DNA from 2 places in the Algibacter aquimarinus genome. Region 2 is predicted to be linked to the other one. Evidence: riboswitches for the same ligand, from Rfam matches in the RefSeq annotation. Region 2 holds a riboswitch; the other holds the start of a gene.
The links. A riboswitch is a leader RNA that binds a small molecule or an ion and turns the genes downstream of it on or off. The one in region 2 is predicted to bind cobalamin.
Positions count from the first base shown of each region.

Region 1: another riboswitch for cobalamin. It lies ahead of ABD939_RS03220 (TonB-dependent receptor plug domain-containing protein); the one in region 2 lies ahead of ABD939_RS13060 (PAS domain-containing protein).

Region 1 is NZ_BAABJK010000004.1:87,362-95,054, forward strand. It holds gene purB (adenylosuccinate lyase) at 1-161, shown strand, start outside; gene ABD939_RS03190 (hypothetical protein) at 170-358, shown strand; gene ABD939_RS03195 (DUF4252 domain-containing protein) at 422-964, opposite strand; gene ABD939_RS03200 (DUF4252 domain-containing protein) at 981-1,541, opposite strand; gene ABD939_RS03205 (hypothetical protein) at 1,573-2,049, opposite strand; gene ABD939_RS03210 (RNA polymerase sigma factor) at 2,036-2,545, opposite strand; gene ABD939_RS03215 (S41 family peptidase) at 2,704-4,137, shown strand; gene ABD939_RS03220 (TonB-dependent receptor plug domain-containing protein) at 4,188-6,062, opposite strand; cobalamin riboswitch at 6,131-6,325, opposite strand; gene ABD939_RS03225 (ABC transporter substrate-binding protein) at 6,396-7,538, shown strand; gene ABD939_RS03230 (FecCD family ABC transporter permease) at 7,539-7,693, shown strand, end outside.
Region 2 is NZ_BAABJK010000009.1:130,245-137,937, forward strand. It holds gene ABD939_RS13050 (hypothetical protein) at 1-198, opposite strand, end outside; gene ABD939_RS13055 (serine hydrolase) at 370-2,133, opposite strand; gene ABD939_RS13060 (PAS domain-containing protein) at 2,359-2,748, opposite strand; cobalamin riboswitch at 2,960-3,094, opposite strand; gene ABD939_RS13065 (NAD(P)H-dependent flavin oxidoreductase) at 3,155-4,102, opposite strand; gene ABD939_RS13070 (class I SAM-dependent rRNA methyltransferase) at 4,170-5,399, opposite strand; gene ABD939_RS13075 (DUF4377 domain-containing protein) at 5,517-5,858, shown strand; gene ABD939_RS13080 (lipocalin family protein) at 5,898-6,413, opposite strand; gene dnaK (molecular chaperone DnaK) at 6,539-7,693, opposite strand, start outside.

The sequences.
Region 1 (7,693 bases), on a different contig from region 2:
AGGCATACCCAAATCCTTATGAAGCTTTAAAAGGTTTAACACGAACTAACGAAAAAATAAATCAAACTTCAATTTCTAATTTTATTGATACTTTAGAAGTGGCTGACACAATAAAAGAAGAATTAAAACGTATTACACCTAGCAACTATACAGGTATTTAATTTTTAATATGTTAAACGATAAACAATCGCTTTCTCTTTGTGGCTTAATGACCTTTGGTCTTTTTGCTGGCGGTTTGCTTGATATTTTAGATAACTTTATACTTCTTACTATTCTAACGCTTATCTTCCTCACTATTATTATTAATCTTTTTATCAATAGAAAGAAACCAGATACAGAGGAAGAAAAGGATAAATAAAACTACAGTAAATAAAAAAGGTTTACCTAATCGGTAAACCTTTTTTAACATATAACTATAAATTTACTTAAAGAAATTCATAATATCTTGAATTTGATTTTCATCAACATTAGCAGTTTGCATAGCACTTACTAATGTTACCATTTTATCAGGACTCATATCGTTTCCTAATATACGAACAACAGCAAAACCCATATCTTTAGAGCTTCCAAAAAGTATAACTTCATCAGCCTCATCATCATCACCTATATACTTCACAGAAATTTTATTGCCTTTATCGCTAAATTCCATTAAGTCTTTATACTTACTATCACTTAAAATAGCCTTTACAGTTTCTATTTCTGCTTTAAATTCCTCAGCGCTATTTTCATCAGCTTTGTATCCTAAAAAATTTAATTTACTAACAGAATTATAAGCTTCTTTTTGTTCTTCAGAAAAAGCAGACTTATCTATTTCTATCATTGATAACGGAATATCTTGCGAAATAAAGTTTTTAGTTTCCTGATTATCTACAAAATAACGTTGTAAACTTGCTCCACTACTACAACTTACCGTAATTAATACTATAAGTGATAAAGCTACTATATGGTTGATTGTTCGTTTCATGATTATAGATGAATTATTATTTCTTTTTATCTAAATGCTCTCCTCCTGGAATATTCATTTGAGACGTTAATTTAGATATTTCGTTTAAATCTATATCTCCTGTAAGTGATACTAGAACAGTTTCTATTTTACGCTCTTTTCCATTAATTTCAATTTTCTCATTCATAACATTACCAACACCATTTACGAAAATTAAAAGTTCTTTTACATGGTCTGCATCTTTACCTTCTTTTACATAAAACTTTACTTCGGTACCATCATCTTTTACTTCCATTAATTCTTCCAAAGAACTAGAACGAGACTTTACCCATTTTGTTAGATCTGAAGATATTTCAGCCTTATCGGTAATTATGGTTTTAAAACTCGTTATACTTTTAACCATATCCATGTATGCTTTTGCTTCAGCATCATCTATATCGATGCCCATTTTTGCTATCATTTGAAACATTTTTGGCTTGATGGAGACAAAAGTTACATCAGAATTATCACTATACTTTTCAAAAACATCTTTTTGAGCCATACCTGTTAGTGGCATTAACATTATTGCCATTACGAATACTAATAATCTATTTTTCATTTTACTTGTTTTTAAGGGTTGCATTATTTAATTACTTTGTTTTAAAAATTATACTTGTTGTGTTTTCAATTTCATTTAGGTAACCTAGTGCCGACGTTCCTTTATTTACTTCGTTTAAGTAACTTACGGTAGACGTACCTTTGTTAAAATGACTTGAAATCATTTCCATAGATTTCGAAAAATCGTTGAAAGCTAATTGTGGGTCTTCATATGTGCCTAATTCATTGGCACCTATTGAAGTTCCAAAATAAAAACCTAACATAAGAACAGCTACGGCTGCGACAGAAATCCATTTGTAATTAAAAGTTCGTTTAGTTTTTAATGGAACGTCTTTAGTAAATTGTTCTTGTTGGTTTACCAAAAAATAGTCAAACATGGGTTTATACATTTCTAAATGTGGTGCAACTGTGTCATTTTTAAAATAGTTTTTTAACACTTGCTCTTCTTTAAGCGATGTTTCTCCGTTATCGTACTTCTCTAGTAATTTTTCTATATTATTTAATACCATAATTATGTGTATTAGTTAATTTTTCTCTTATTGTTTTTCTTGCCCTTGATAAGTTTACGCGTACCGCTGTATTGTTCATATTCAGCATTTTTGCAATCTCATCAAAATCATATTCTTCTATATCTCTTAGTTGAATTATCATTTTTTGTTGCTCTGGTAAATCTTCAATTATTTTAGATACCCAGTTTACACTATCATTTAATTCAACTTGTTTTTGTAACGGTGTTCCTTTTTCTTCATAATTACTATGTACAATTTTTAAATTTTGTGCTTGTTTCGATTTTAACTTATCAAAACAAAAATTCTTTGTCATTGTCATAGAAAACGCCTCTATATTTTTATACTCTTGTATCTTCGTTTTATTATTCCACAGCTTTAATAATACCTCTTGCGTAGCATCTTCAGCTTCTTCAGTAGATACCAGTAATCGTTTTGCTAAACGAAACACTTTATCTTTAAAAGGCATTACAATATTTAAAAACTCCGTTTGAGTCATTTTTGGTTGGCTTTGGTTTAAAATAGCTTTATTTATGCTGTTTGATATTACGACGACCCTATATCAATTTTGTTACACAGAAAACTAATTTATTTTTTATTGTACAATATTGTAAGTAAATTTAGGGTTTAATAGACTACTTATAAAAAAGAATTGCAATGCGAAAATTAAAAGCCCTATTACTAATACTTATAGTTTCTGTTTCTACTATAGGTTGTTTTAATGATAATGATGATGATACTGTTTCTGCAAACGAAATAAACGATTTTGTATGGAAAGGTATGAACTTGTTTTACTTGTATAAAGAGAATATTCCTAATCTTGCTAATGACAGATTTACCAACAATTCAGATTATGCAGACTATTTAAATAGTTTTTCTTCACCTGAAAACTTATTTGAAAGTTTAATTTACGAAAGAGAAACTGTTGATAGATTTAGTTGGATTGTTGATGATTTTTTTGAATTAGAACAGCAATTTCAGGGCATTACAGGTACAAATGGAATAGAATTCGGCTTTTTTACAAGCCCAAATAGCCCTAATGAAGGCGTTGGTATTATTAGATTGGTGTTACCAGATAGTCCTGCAGATAATGCTAATTTAAAACGAGGCGATATTTTTTATGCCATTGATGGACAAGTGCTTACCAACAACAATATAAATACTTTATTAAACCAAGAAACATACACTCTAAACCTTGGTTTTTATAACGACAAAGGTACCATAGAAACAGCCGACGATACTATAGACCCACTAAATGAAAATGTTACACTAACTAAAGTTTTATATACTGAAAACCCAATTTTTGAAACACAAATTATAAATGTAGGTGGCGAAAATGTAGGTTATTTAATGTATAATGCTTTTACTTCTGGTTCTGAAAACGAGTTAAATACAGTTTTTGATAATTTTAAATCAAATAACATTCAGCATCTAGTTTTAGATTTACGTTATAACCCTGGAGGAAGTGTAGCTACTGAAACCTATTTAGCCAGCATGATTACTGGCCAGTTTACAGGTGAAGTTTTTACTAAACTTGTTTATAATGAAAACTTCCAATCTCAAAATGCTGATTTTACTTTTCAAAATGAATTAGACAATGGAAATGCTTTAAATAGTTTAGGCCTTGACAAATTATATGTACTAACTACTAGTAGAAGTGCATCAGCCAGTGAAGGGCTGATTAATGGGTTAAATCCTTATATAAATGTTATACAAATAGGTATAAATACGACTGGGAAAACACAAGCTTCTAGAACGCTTTATGATTCCTCTGATTTTCAAAGACAAGGTGCAAACCCAAGTCATACCTATGCTATGCAACCTCTAATTGCAAATGGTTTAAACAAAAATGACGTTGCAGTTCCTGGTACTGGATTACCGCCATCTATTGGGTTTGAATATAATGAAAGACCACTTAATTATGGTGTTTTAGGTGATGTTACTGAACCCATGTTAGCCATAGCTTTAGCAGATATTGAAAACTCAACTAGTAAAATTTTCGAAATTAAATCTAAACCTAGATTACAGTTTAAGTTATTAAAAGACAGTAATGATTTCAATCCTCATGAAGGAGGCATGATTATTGACTAAGAATTAAAAAAAGCTCTGAATTTCAATTTTAAATTCAGAGCTTTTTTTATCTATAACATAATATTCAATCCTAGACTTATATTTCTACCTCTTGTAGTATATCCCAAAATCTCAAAATAATCCTCATTAAAGAGATTAGTAATATTAGTAAAAAGTTTCACTTTATTCTTTATGATTTTATGACTTAAATATAAATCAATTAAAGAAAAAGAATCTAAATCTATATTCTCAAAGGTAGAAAAATCAATATCACCTCTACTACCCACAAATTGGTAATTTAAAGATGCGAAGGTATTTTTAGAAATACTATAACCCAAACTTGCATTTGCTTTGTGCTTAGGTACACGTAAACGAACACCATCTTTTACTTCAGTGAAAGAATAATTTGCACTAAAATTCAAATTTTTAACTAAACTAAGTTCAGCTTCAAACTCAAAACCTTGTACTGTAGCATCTGTAGTAGCATTTTCGTAAGTAGAACCAAATATAATGGTATGCTCTTCTTTTCTATTAAAGAAAACGCCATTTAATCGTAATCCCTTTTTAGTATTAAATTCTAGACCAGCTTCTATAGTTGTGTTCTCCTCTGGTTTTAAATCAGGATTTGGACCAAAAAAACCAAACAACTGAGATAAATTTGGTGCAATAAACGACGTGGCATAAGACCCAAACACTTTAGCATAACCTTCATTTACATTAATTTTGTAAGAAGGGTTTAAACTATAAACTAAATGTGAACCGTATTCACTATGGTTATTGTAACGCGCACCAGCATTCAAATTCAATCCAAAATCTGAAACATAAACAACATTTAAATAAGGGTCTGCGGTGGTATAACTTTCTTCTTCTGCAAATAAACTTTTATAATCGCCGTAATTTAAGCCTACTATAGTATAAAACTTATCATTAAAAGTATATTTATTAAAGGCATCTAAAACAAAACTTTCAGCCTCATTTACAGTAGAGAATGCAGAAATAGTTTCTCTATCTATTTTAGAAAAAGCTGCATTTACTTGAAAACTTCCATTTTTGTAGTCAAATTTTGGCGACAATCCAAAACGTGTTTGTTCTGAAATATATTCATCATTGGTATCAGCAATTGTAAAAGATGGTGGTGGAAACCCATCAATATCTGTTTTAAATTTATCGTAACTTCCAAAAGCTGTAATGTTTATATTTTCACTTATTTCATAACCAATTTTTAAATTCGTATTAAACCTTGAAAAAGGATCTATTTCGGGGTTATCTGATTTTGCTGCTGATATACCATCAACATAACGATTACCAAAACTTGCCAAATATGTTACTTTATTTGCAGTACCATTTACCGACACATTATTTGTAAAACTAGAGCCATTGTAATTTAAATCGTCTTGGGTTTGGTTTGTACCTACAACAGATAAAAAACTTCCTGAAATAGTGTCTTTTGAAACCTTTTTAGTTGTAATATTAATTACAGCGGTAGCTGCAGCATTACCATAAAGTGTACTAGCTGCCCCCTTAATTATTTCAATAGACTCAATGGTGTTTAAATCCAATAATCTCAAATCAAAATCATTAGCAACTATTGATGGGTCATTTACTTGAATACCATCAATAAGAACCAATACTTGTCGGTTATTTCCACCCCTAACAAAATATCCTAAATTTTGTCCTTCAACACTTCTACTTCCATTAATTTCAATACCACTTTTAGTGTTAATTAATTCTGAAATGGTTCTTCCTTGGTTTCGTTCAATTTCTTCTTTAGAAATTTTAATAACCGTTTTACCAGAATTTTCACGTTTTAATTTAAATCGTGAATCTGAAATTACAACTTCATCAAGTTGTTCTAATTTTGTTGAATCTGCAACCTGTTCCTGCGCAAATCCAAATGCAAACATACCTAAGCATAGTATGCCTAATGCTTTTGTTTTTTTGTTCATTTTAAATGATTAATTACTCGAGAATCGCATGGATTATCATACGCAAACTTTTATCCCGAAAGTTTAACTTATTTGTTTTGAAAATGGCAGGTCTCCTGACTTGCGTCTTCATGTTGGTCTTCCCAAAGATTACTCTTAAGTGACATTGAAGTTTAACATGAAGCTTTGTAGCTTACAGTTGCGGGAACAGTTCTAGAATTACACTAGATTCCCTTTTAATCCATCCACGTGAAGTGAATAAAACCAAATTTCGGTGCAAATGTAAACATTCTGTTGAATGATTATCTTAAAACTTTAAATAATCTTACTTTTGAAAGAATTAAAAATTTAAAATTGAGATTAGCTTTTTTGTATCTGGTATTAATTTTCTTTACTTCATGTAAAAATGAGGTATCTAATCAATCTGAAGAAGTTATTGACAAGAATTTTGCACACATAAAATATGCAAAAGGCTTCTCAATTAAAGATTATAAAACCTATAAATTCTTAGAAATAAAAAACCCGTGGCCCAAAGCAGAGAAGAGCTACCGGTATGTTTTAATAGATAAAGAAAATGCTATAAAATCTACTTTTAGCAAAAATGAGTTTGATGGAATTATAATTAAACCCATTAAAAAAATAGTTGTTACTTCCACAACGCATATTCCAGCTTTAGAGCTTTTAAATACTGAAGAAACCTTGGTTGGATTTCCAGGAACAGATTATGTATCCTCTAAAAAAACTAGACATCGTATAGAAAATGATTTAATAAGAGAACTAGGAAAAAATGATGGTATTAACACTGAGGTTTTACTAGAATTAAATCCTAATTTAGTTGTAGGGTTTGGTATTGATGGTAATAATCGTTCTTTAGAGATTATAAAAAAATCTGGAATTCCAGTAATTTTTAATGGAGATTGGGTTGAAAGTTCTCCTTTAGCAAAAGCAGAATGGATTAAGTTTTTTGGTGTTCTTTTTAACAAAGAAAAAGAAGCTGACTCTATTTTTAATACGATTGAAAAAAATTATTTAGAAGCCAAACAACTTGCCCAAAATATAAAAAATAAACCTACTGTTTTAAGTGGTGCCATGCATAACGATGTTTGGTATTTACCTAATGGCAGTAGTACAGAAGCACAATTTTTAAAAGACGCTAATGTTAGTTATTTATGGCAAGACAGCAAAGGAATTGGTAGTTTACAATTAAATTTCGAGTCGGTTTTTGTAAAAGCAAAAGATGCCGATATTTGGCTAAGTCCTTCAAATTATAATAGTTTGGAAAGCTTAAAAAACGGAAACTCGCAACATGCAATGTTTAAAGCTTTTCAAAATAAAAATGTATATTCATTTAACAATACCAACGGAGAAAGTGGTGGTGTTTTATACTATGAATTAGGAATGACTAGACCAGATTTAGTTTTACAAGATATTATTAAAGTTTGTCATCCAGAGTTACTAAAAAATTACTCAACTCACTTTTTTAAGCCTTTAAAATAATTGGATAAAAAAAATACATATACCAAACCTTTTCTGGTATTAAGCTTAATACTAGTTATTTGTTTCTTTACCAATATTAGTTTGGGTTCTGTTTACATTCCTTTAAAAGGCGTTTTTAATAGTTTAATTGGTACTGCAACCGAGCAAGAAACTTG
Region 2 (7,693 bases):
TGGTTTTCGGATATTCCCAGTGTATCCAACTTTGAAAGAGTATTTTTCTTTATAGACATAATTCAGGTTAATGTCAAATCCTATATAATTACCTAGATTCAGCTCACCAGTTGAATAAATCGCATTATTTTCATCGAATTGAGCATTAGCAATATTGATGCTAATTGAAAATATAAATATTGTTATTAGGCGTTTCATAAATTAACCACAACGTAAAGATATCGTTCCGTTTCAATGAACGATATCGATTGATAAGCGAAGTTAGAATTTTTCATACAACAAAAGAACTATTTTACATATGAGTTATAAACACTTATAAACAAAAAAACCTCCCATAACGAGAGGTTTTCTTTCAATATTTTAAAACTATTATTCTTCTACGCGTTTACCTGTAATCTCTCGCCCACCTTGAAAAAGGGTTACACTATCCACTACTCCAGCTTCATTTTTATTAAACTGTAATTGGGCTTGAACCACTTTTAAGTAAAACTCATTTTCGTTTTTAGGAAAAATATCAAAAACAGGTTGCCCCGTGGCTTGTGTTTTTAATTGGCTGCCTTCTCTAGTAACATCTAAAATAAAACCAGGCATGAGTTCATATTTACCAACATAGGTTTCTAAAATCGCTTCAGGAACCACAATTTCTTTTTGTAAATCGCTTACATCATCGCCCATTTTCTTTAAAAACTCGATAGCGTTTTGGTTACTTGAGTCTAATTCTACAGACTTTCGGTAATTTTTAATAGATGCTTCATTTTTACCTAAATTCATTAAGGCTTCACCGTAACTATCATAAGCATTTGATGATTTTGGAAATGCATCTATATTAAGTTTAAATACTTCAGCTGCAGCTTCAGTTTTACCAGCACCCATTAATTTATAGCCCATAGCGTTCATTTCTTGCTCATTTAAACTATAAGCATCAGAATCCTTTAAAGTATTATAACGCTTTAATCCTGTTTCAAGACCTTTATCTTCTATGACAGTATATAATTCATCTGCTAAAGATTTTTTTGGCATATTATAATCTTTACCATCTAAAATGCCATATATAGCACGCGTTATAGAATTTAGTGGAGCGCCTCCAGTATTACTAAAAAGTACAACCAGAGATTTATTTGATGGTGCTCTAGAAATATTGGTGTTAAAACCATTGATACCGCCACCATGAGAAATGGTGTAAATACTATCTTTAGATTTTCCTATTTTACTATAACCAACACCCCATCCGTAAGCATAATGACTATTTCCCCATGCAGGAATATAAGGTTTAAAATACATGTCCATATATTTTTGTGGCAGTAGTTTATTTGTGTATAGTGCTTGATCCCATTTATACAAATCTTCAACTGTAGAATACATAGAACCTGCCGCATATGGAATTGACATATCTAAATATCTAGAATTCTCATAACCTGTAGTAATTCTTTCATAACCTGTGGCACGCTTTTTTAAAATATCTCCAAAATGGTCATAACCAGTATCATCCATATGTAATGGCTTAAATATTTTTTCATGGAGCATATCTTCGTAAGTTTTTCCACTTAACTTTTCAATTAAAACTCCAAGTAAAAAATAACCTGAATTACTGTACGCGAATTTTTCTCCTGGAGTAAATTCTAAATCTTTATCTTGAAATTTCTTGATAAACTCCTCTGGCGTGTAAGGGTTTCGAGTTTCATTTTGCATGAATCCAGGAAACGATGTGTAGTTAGGTATTCCTGATGTATGTGTTAAAAGATGATGGGTTGTAATTTTATCGCCGTTTTCCTTTGGATAATCTGGCAAATAGGTTGTAATTGGCTTTTGTAAATCTAATTTACCCCCTGCTACTAATTGTAAAATAAGCATCCCTGTAAATTGTTTTGTTACAGAACCTAAACGATGTTTAGTATCTGATGTGTTGGGAATATCCCATTCCATATTCGCCATTCCGAACCCTTTTTTATAAATAACTTTACCGTTGTTAGCTACTAAGGCAGAACCATTAAACTTACCATACTCTGCATATTTACTAATAAGTTCGTTGATTTTATCGACTTTGGATTGAGAAAATACGGTGCTTGAAAAAACTAATAAGACTAGAATTAGCCCGCTTGTTTTCCACAGTTTAAAATTTGAAATTGATTTCATAAGATGTTTTTTGATTGATTATTAGATTCTGAAGTAAGACGCAACATTACTCCTGTAAGTTACACATTAAATCAAATTAATTGAAAATTTATTTAAAACAGCAACAATGGAAAAGTATCTGTTTCAATTAATAAATACATTTGTAATATTAATAAAACCTAATGACTAAAAAACATACAAATAAAACGCTTTACAATCAAAGGCTTAATATTATTATTGAATATATCATATATCTAAGGCATTCTCTAAAGCCAAAAGATGAACAATTTCATTGCTCTCATCTTTTAGGGGATAAATTTTAATTTCACACTTGTAAGGCTTGCCATCTTTCCTGTAATTTATAATTTCTTCTTTAAAAGAATGTCCAGATTGCAATTGAGTTCTGATAATTTTTCTAGTTTTTGATGATGATTGCTCACCTTGAAGAAAATTTGGCTTTTTTCCTATAGTGTAGTTAGCAGGATAACCCGTCATTTTAGTAAAGCCTTTGTTAACCCACTTAATATTTTGATTATTATCGGTTAATACCAGTGCTTCAAACTCACTACTTTCTAGAAGCGTTTCAATATCTAAACACCAATTAAATTTTTGTTGAAACTCTTTTAAAATTTCTATTTCAGTTTGTTTGTTAAAGTTTTTAGCTTATGATGATAGATGCATTGCATAAATATCCCAACAGATAAGTGGTGTTCTTAAGACTTTTTTAAAGGTTTTCATAACTTCTTTTTTTAGTGCAGCGAATAAAAAGAAGCAAAACAACATTAAATATTTCAAAAAATATTTTAATGAAAGTTCTCACTTAGCTTCAAATCGCGAAAGCACAGTTTATATTAGAAATAAAAAGGGAAGTATCTGGCTTATAATTATAAAAAATAATTAATTACAGTTGCGCGACAGCTTGCGATTTTAACACAATTCCTTATTAATAGCTTTTAGCTAAACCTTTATTAACCTTTCAAAGATAGGCAAAAGTTTATATACGTTTAAATAATAAAAAAAATGAAATTGATGAAAACCTAATCTACTTGGTAAGCTTAGAAATTATATCCTTAACAGGTAGAATAGCATTGGTATGCTCTATACTCGGTCCAGCAACCCAAACTGTTTTGTAAGTTGCTTTTGTGGCTGCATTTTTAGTAGCATTCATTCCAATTGAAAAACGAATCATTTTTACCCATTTTTTAAGTTTCTTATTTTTATTCAAAACAGATTCTAACCAGGTTTGTTTAGTTCCAATTTTTTGAACATAAGGTGTATTTATAACCGTACAAGGTGTTCCAGAAATACGCTCTGTCATTATAATATCTTTTGCTCCGTAATCAACACATGCTTGTTTATATTCGTCCGTAACACCAGCTTCAACCGATGCTATAAATGGGCTACCAACTGAAACGCCTTCTGCACCATAGCTTAACATCTCATCAATATCAGCTTTACAACCAACACCACCGGCTGATATTACAGGAATATTACAATTTGTACTTAATTCTTTAATCAATACTTCAGGAGATTTATCGCCTCGGTGACCTCCTGCCTCATTGTTTACAGCAATAATAGCATCAGCGCCTAAACCTTCAACCTTTTTTGCAAATTTTAAATCTACTACATCACAAAACACTTTAATACCTGCTTTATGAGCTTGATTAATGGTTTCTTCTGGACTTCCTAATGATGTTATTATAAAGTCGCAACCTTCTTCACAAATGACTTCCAATTGGCCTTTATACTTAACATTAGATTTATTTACAATAAGATTAAAACCAAACGAGCCACCTTTAGGTTTAGCTGCTTTTAATTCGCGTAAGGCCATCCTTAATTCATCTAAAGTTCTATAATTTAATGCAGGAATACAACCAGCTATTCCACCAAACATAGCTTCTTTAACCATAGACACATTAGAAACTAAAAACATGGGTGCTTGAATAATAGGATATTTAATGCTAAGAAGTTCAGTTAATTTTGTTTCCATGGTAAAAATTGATTTCAACAAATATAACAAATATTATGCATGCATAACAAATTAGATGATATACCTATTAATTTGAGAAACGATAATAGCCACATTTTAAATAAGCGCCTTCAGGAAAACTGATTGGATGATCTGTATCGTGTAGTGTTTTTAATATACAATCGTACTTTCTATGTGTAGAAGATAATACTTGGTTATTAATATCAAAAAACGTTTCAGCCAATACTCTGGAGGAACAAGATGCTAAGACTAACAGTCCATTTCTGCCTGTAAGCTGTTCTCCCAATTCGGCTAGTTGAGCGTATTTCTTCCTAGCCAATTCAATTTCCGAAGCTTGTTTAGCAAAACTTGGTGGGTCTATTACTACAACATCAAAAGTAATTTGCTTTTTAATAAACTTTTTTAATTCTGCAAAAGCGTCACCAGCTATTATTTTGTGCTGTCCTGAATAGGAATTTAATTTTCCATTTTCAATGGCAATTTCTAGAGCTTGCTTACTAATATCTAAGCTTGTAACCTCTTTAGCTCCGTTTGCTAACGCATGAACTGAAAACCCTCCTGCATAAGAGAAAACATCTAAAACTGTTTTACCTTTACTCCACTCGCCTACTTGTTTTCTGTTAGCGCGATGATCTAAAAAATAACCTGTTTTATGACCTTTAATAACATTCGCAGAAAAATTAACACCATGTTCCACAAACTCTACAACTTCATTTTTTAGCGAACCATAAACGACTTCGCCATTTATAAGTTGATGCGATTTCGATTTTTCTAAACTTCTACTTAAACGAACAACTACAGTTTCTGTTTTTGATGTTTGTTGTAAATTAGGAATAATAATTTCTAGATAAGGCAACCAAATTTCAGAATATATTTTCACCACTAATACTGACGCGTATACATCAGCTATTAACCCTGGAAATCCATCGTTTTCGCCAAATAACAAGCGGTAACTGTTAGTATTTGTTTTTAGTAAAGACAGCCTTTTGCTAAAAGCTTTTTCAATTATATTTTTAAAAAAAGTAGCATTAATTTCTACTTTCTCTGCACTACTATGAAGCATTTTTATTCTGATTGGAGAATTTGCATCATATAAACCTAAGCCAATAACTCGATTTTTATTTTTACTAAAAACAATTGCTAAGTCGCCAGATTTAGCATTATCATTTATTTTAGCAATATTATTTGAAAACACCCAAGGATGGCCTTTTAAAACAAACTGTTCGCCTTTAGCGTTTAGTTTTATGGCTAAACGTTTTGGAGTATATTTTGATTTAAGTTTTATAGAAAAAGACATCATATTTTTTCAGGTACCAAAAGTATGGGTTTTGCAGTTACTATAAAACTATCAAAAAAATAATGTTAGTTAGCGCAACCTTTTATAACATCTTTCATCATTATATAAAATCAAACTATGAAACGGTATTCTATTTTAGTAATCCTATTAATTCTTGCTAATTTCTCATGTTCATCTGACGATTCTGTTTTGATTGAATCCTTTTGGGTTGATTCCGAACGCGTAAGTTGTGTTGGATTAGAAGAGCGTACCTGTTATCGAGTTCAAGAGGGAATAACAATTAATGAAAGTAACTGGCAATTGTTTTATAACAGCATTGAAGGCTTTGATGAAATTTATGAAGAAGGTTATAGATACCAATTAAAGGTGAAAAAAATTAAAATTGAAAATCCTCCTCAAGATGGTAGTTCACTAAATTACAAGCTAATAGAAATAGTAAATAAAGAATTAAACGAATAAAAAAACGCAACCAACAAGGTTGCGTTTGTTATATTAATATTATTCTCTAATATAAATTATTTTAAAGGTAGAGTTTAGAGTTGTTTCTATATCATCAATAGTCTCTGTTTCAGATGCCTCTGTCCCGATAATCAATCTTGTTGCTGTTAACTCAAAAATTTCAATATCACCACCTTCTCCAGAATTAGCTACAGTCAGTAGGTTGCCATTTTGTTCCCAACTACCTGTTTCAACTATAGATTCTCCCTCTACAGTTTCAGTATCAGTGAAGCCACCTAGATTTGTTGTTACTTCTAAATCAAATCCACCTTCAGAAACAACTTCATTGGGGGATTCGGTAAATGTAAGAGAATGATCGAGATCAGTAGGTTCACCAGTAAATGTAAAATTGATTCTCTCTCCTTCAACTACAGCTGAAATATCTCCTTCAAATTCAATATCAGTAGCTATCCATTTGCCAACTATACTAGCTGAAATATTAGCGCCGTCATCATCACTAGAACAGGAAACTAAAATGGTTGATAGTACAAAAAATAAAATGCTTAATTTTTTCATGATTTCGATTTGGTTAAGGTTAAGACAGCAATTATAATAAGAATTACGCTATAAAAAAAACGCAATCAAATAAATGATTGCGTTTTGTATTATGTTATTCTGAAAGAACTCAGAATAATCTGCTATTATTTAACCTCCTCAAAGTCAACATCCTCAACATCATTGCTTTCAGCTTGAGCTTGCTCACCTGCTCCTGCTTCAGGACCTGGTTGTGCACCACCTTGGGCTTCTGCCTGTGCTTTGTACATTTCTTCAGATGCTACTTTCCAAGCTTCATTTATTTTATCTAAAGCAGGTGTAATAACCTCTATATCTTTAGTTTCATAAGCTTTCTTAAGTTCTTCTAAAGCTTCTTCAATTGGTTTTTTCTTATCATCAGATAATTTATCACCAAACTCTTCTAATTGCTTTTCAGTTTGGAAAATCATAGAATCAGCTTCATTTAATTTCTGAGCATTTTCTGCTGCAGCTTTATCCGCTTCAGCATTTGCTTCAGCATCTGCTTTCATTTTCTCGATTTCCTCTTCGCTTAAACCTGAAGATGCTTCAATTCTAATATCTTGTTTTTTACCAGTCGCTTTATCTTCCGCAGATACTTTAATGATACCATTAGCATCAATATCAAACGTTACTTCAATTTGTGGTGTTCCACGTCTTGCTGGTGGAATATCACTTAAATGGAAACGTCCAATAGTTTTGTTATCTGCCGCCATAGCACGTTCACCTTGTAATACGTGAATTTCTACTGAAGGCTGATTATCTGCCGCTGTTGAGAATATTTGCGATTTCTTAGTAGGAATCGTAGTATTCGCATCAATAAGCTTCGTAAATACGTTACCCATAGTTTCAATACCAAGAGATAATGGCGTTACATCTAAAAGTAACACATCTTTAACATCACCAGTTAAAACACCACCTTGGATACCAGCACCAAGAGATACAACTTCATCAGGATTTACACCTTTACTTGGTGCTTTTCCGAAGAATTTCTCAACCGCTGCTTGTACTGCAGGAATACGTGTAGAACCACCTACTAAAATAACTTCGTCAATATCAGATTTTGATAAACCTGCTGCTTTTAATGCAGACTCACATGGCTCAATAGTACGTTTTACTAAATCGTCAATTAATTGTTCGAATTTAGAACGTGTTAATGTACGTACTAAGTGTTTTGGTCCACTAGCAGTAGCTGTAATATATGGTAAATTGATTTCTGTTTGCGCAGAAGATGATAATTCAATCTTTGCTTTTTCAGCAGCTTCTTTTAGACGTTGTAAAGA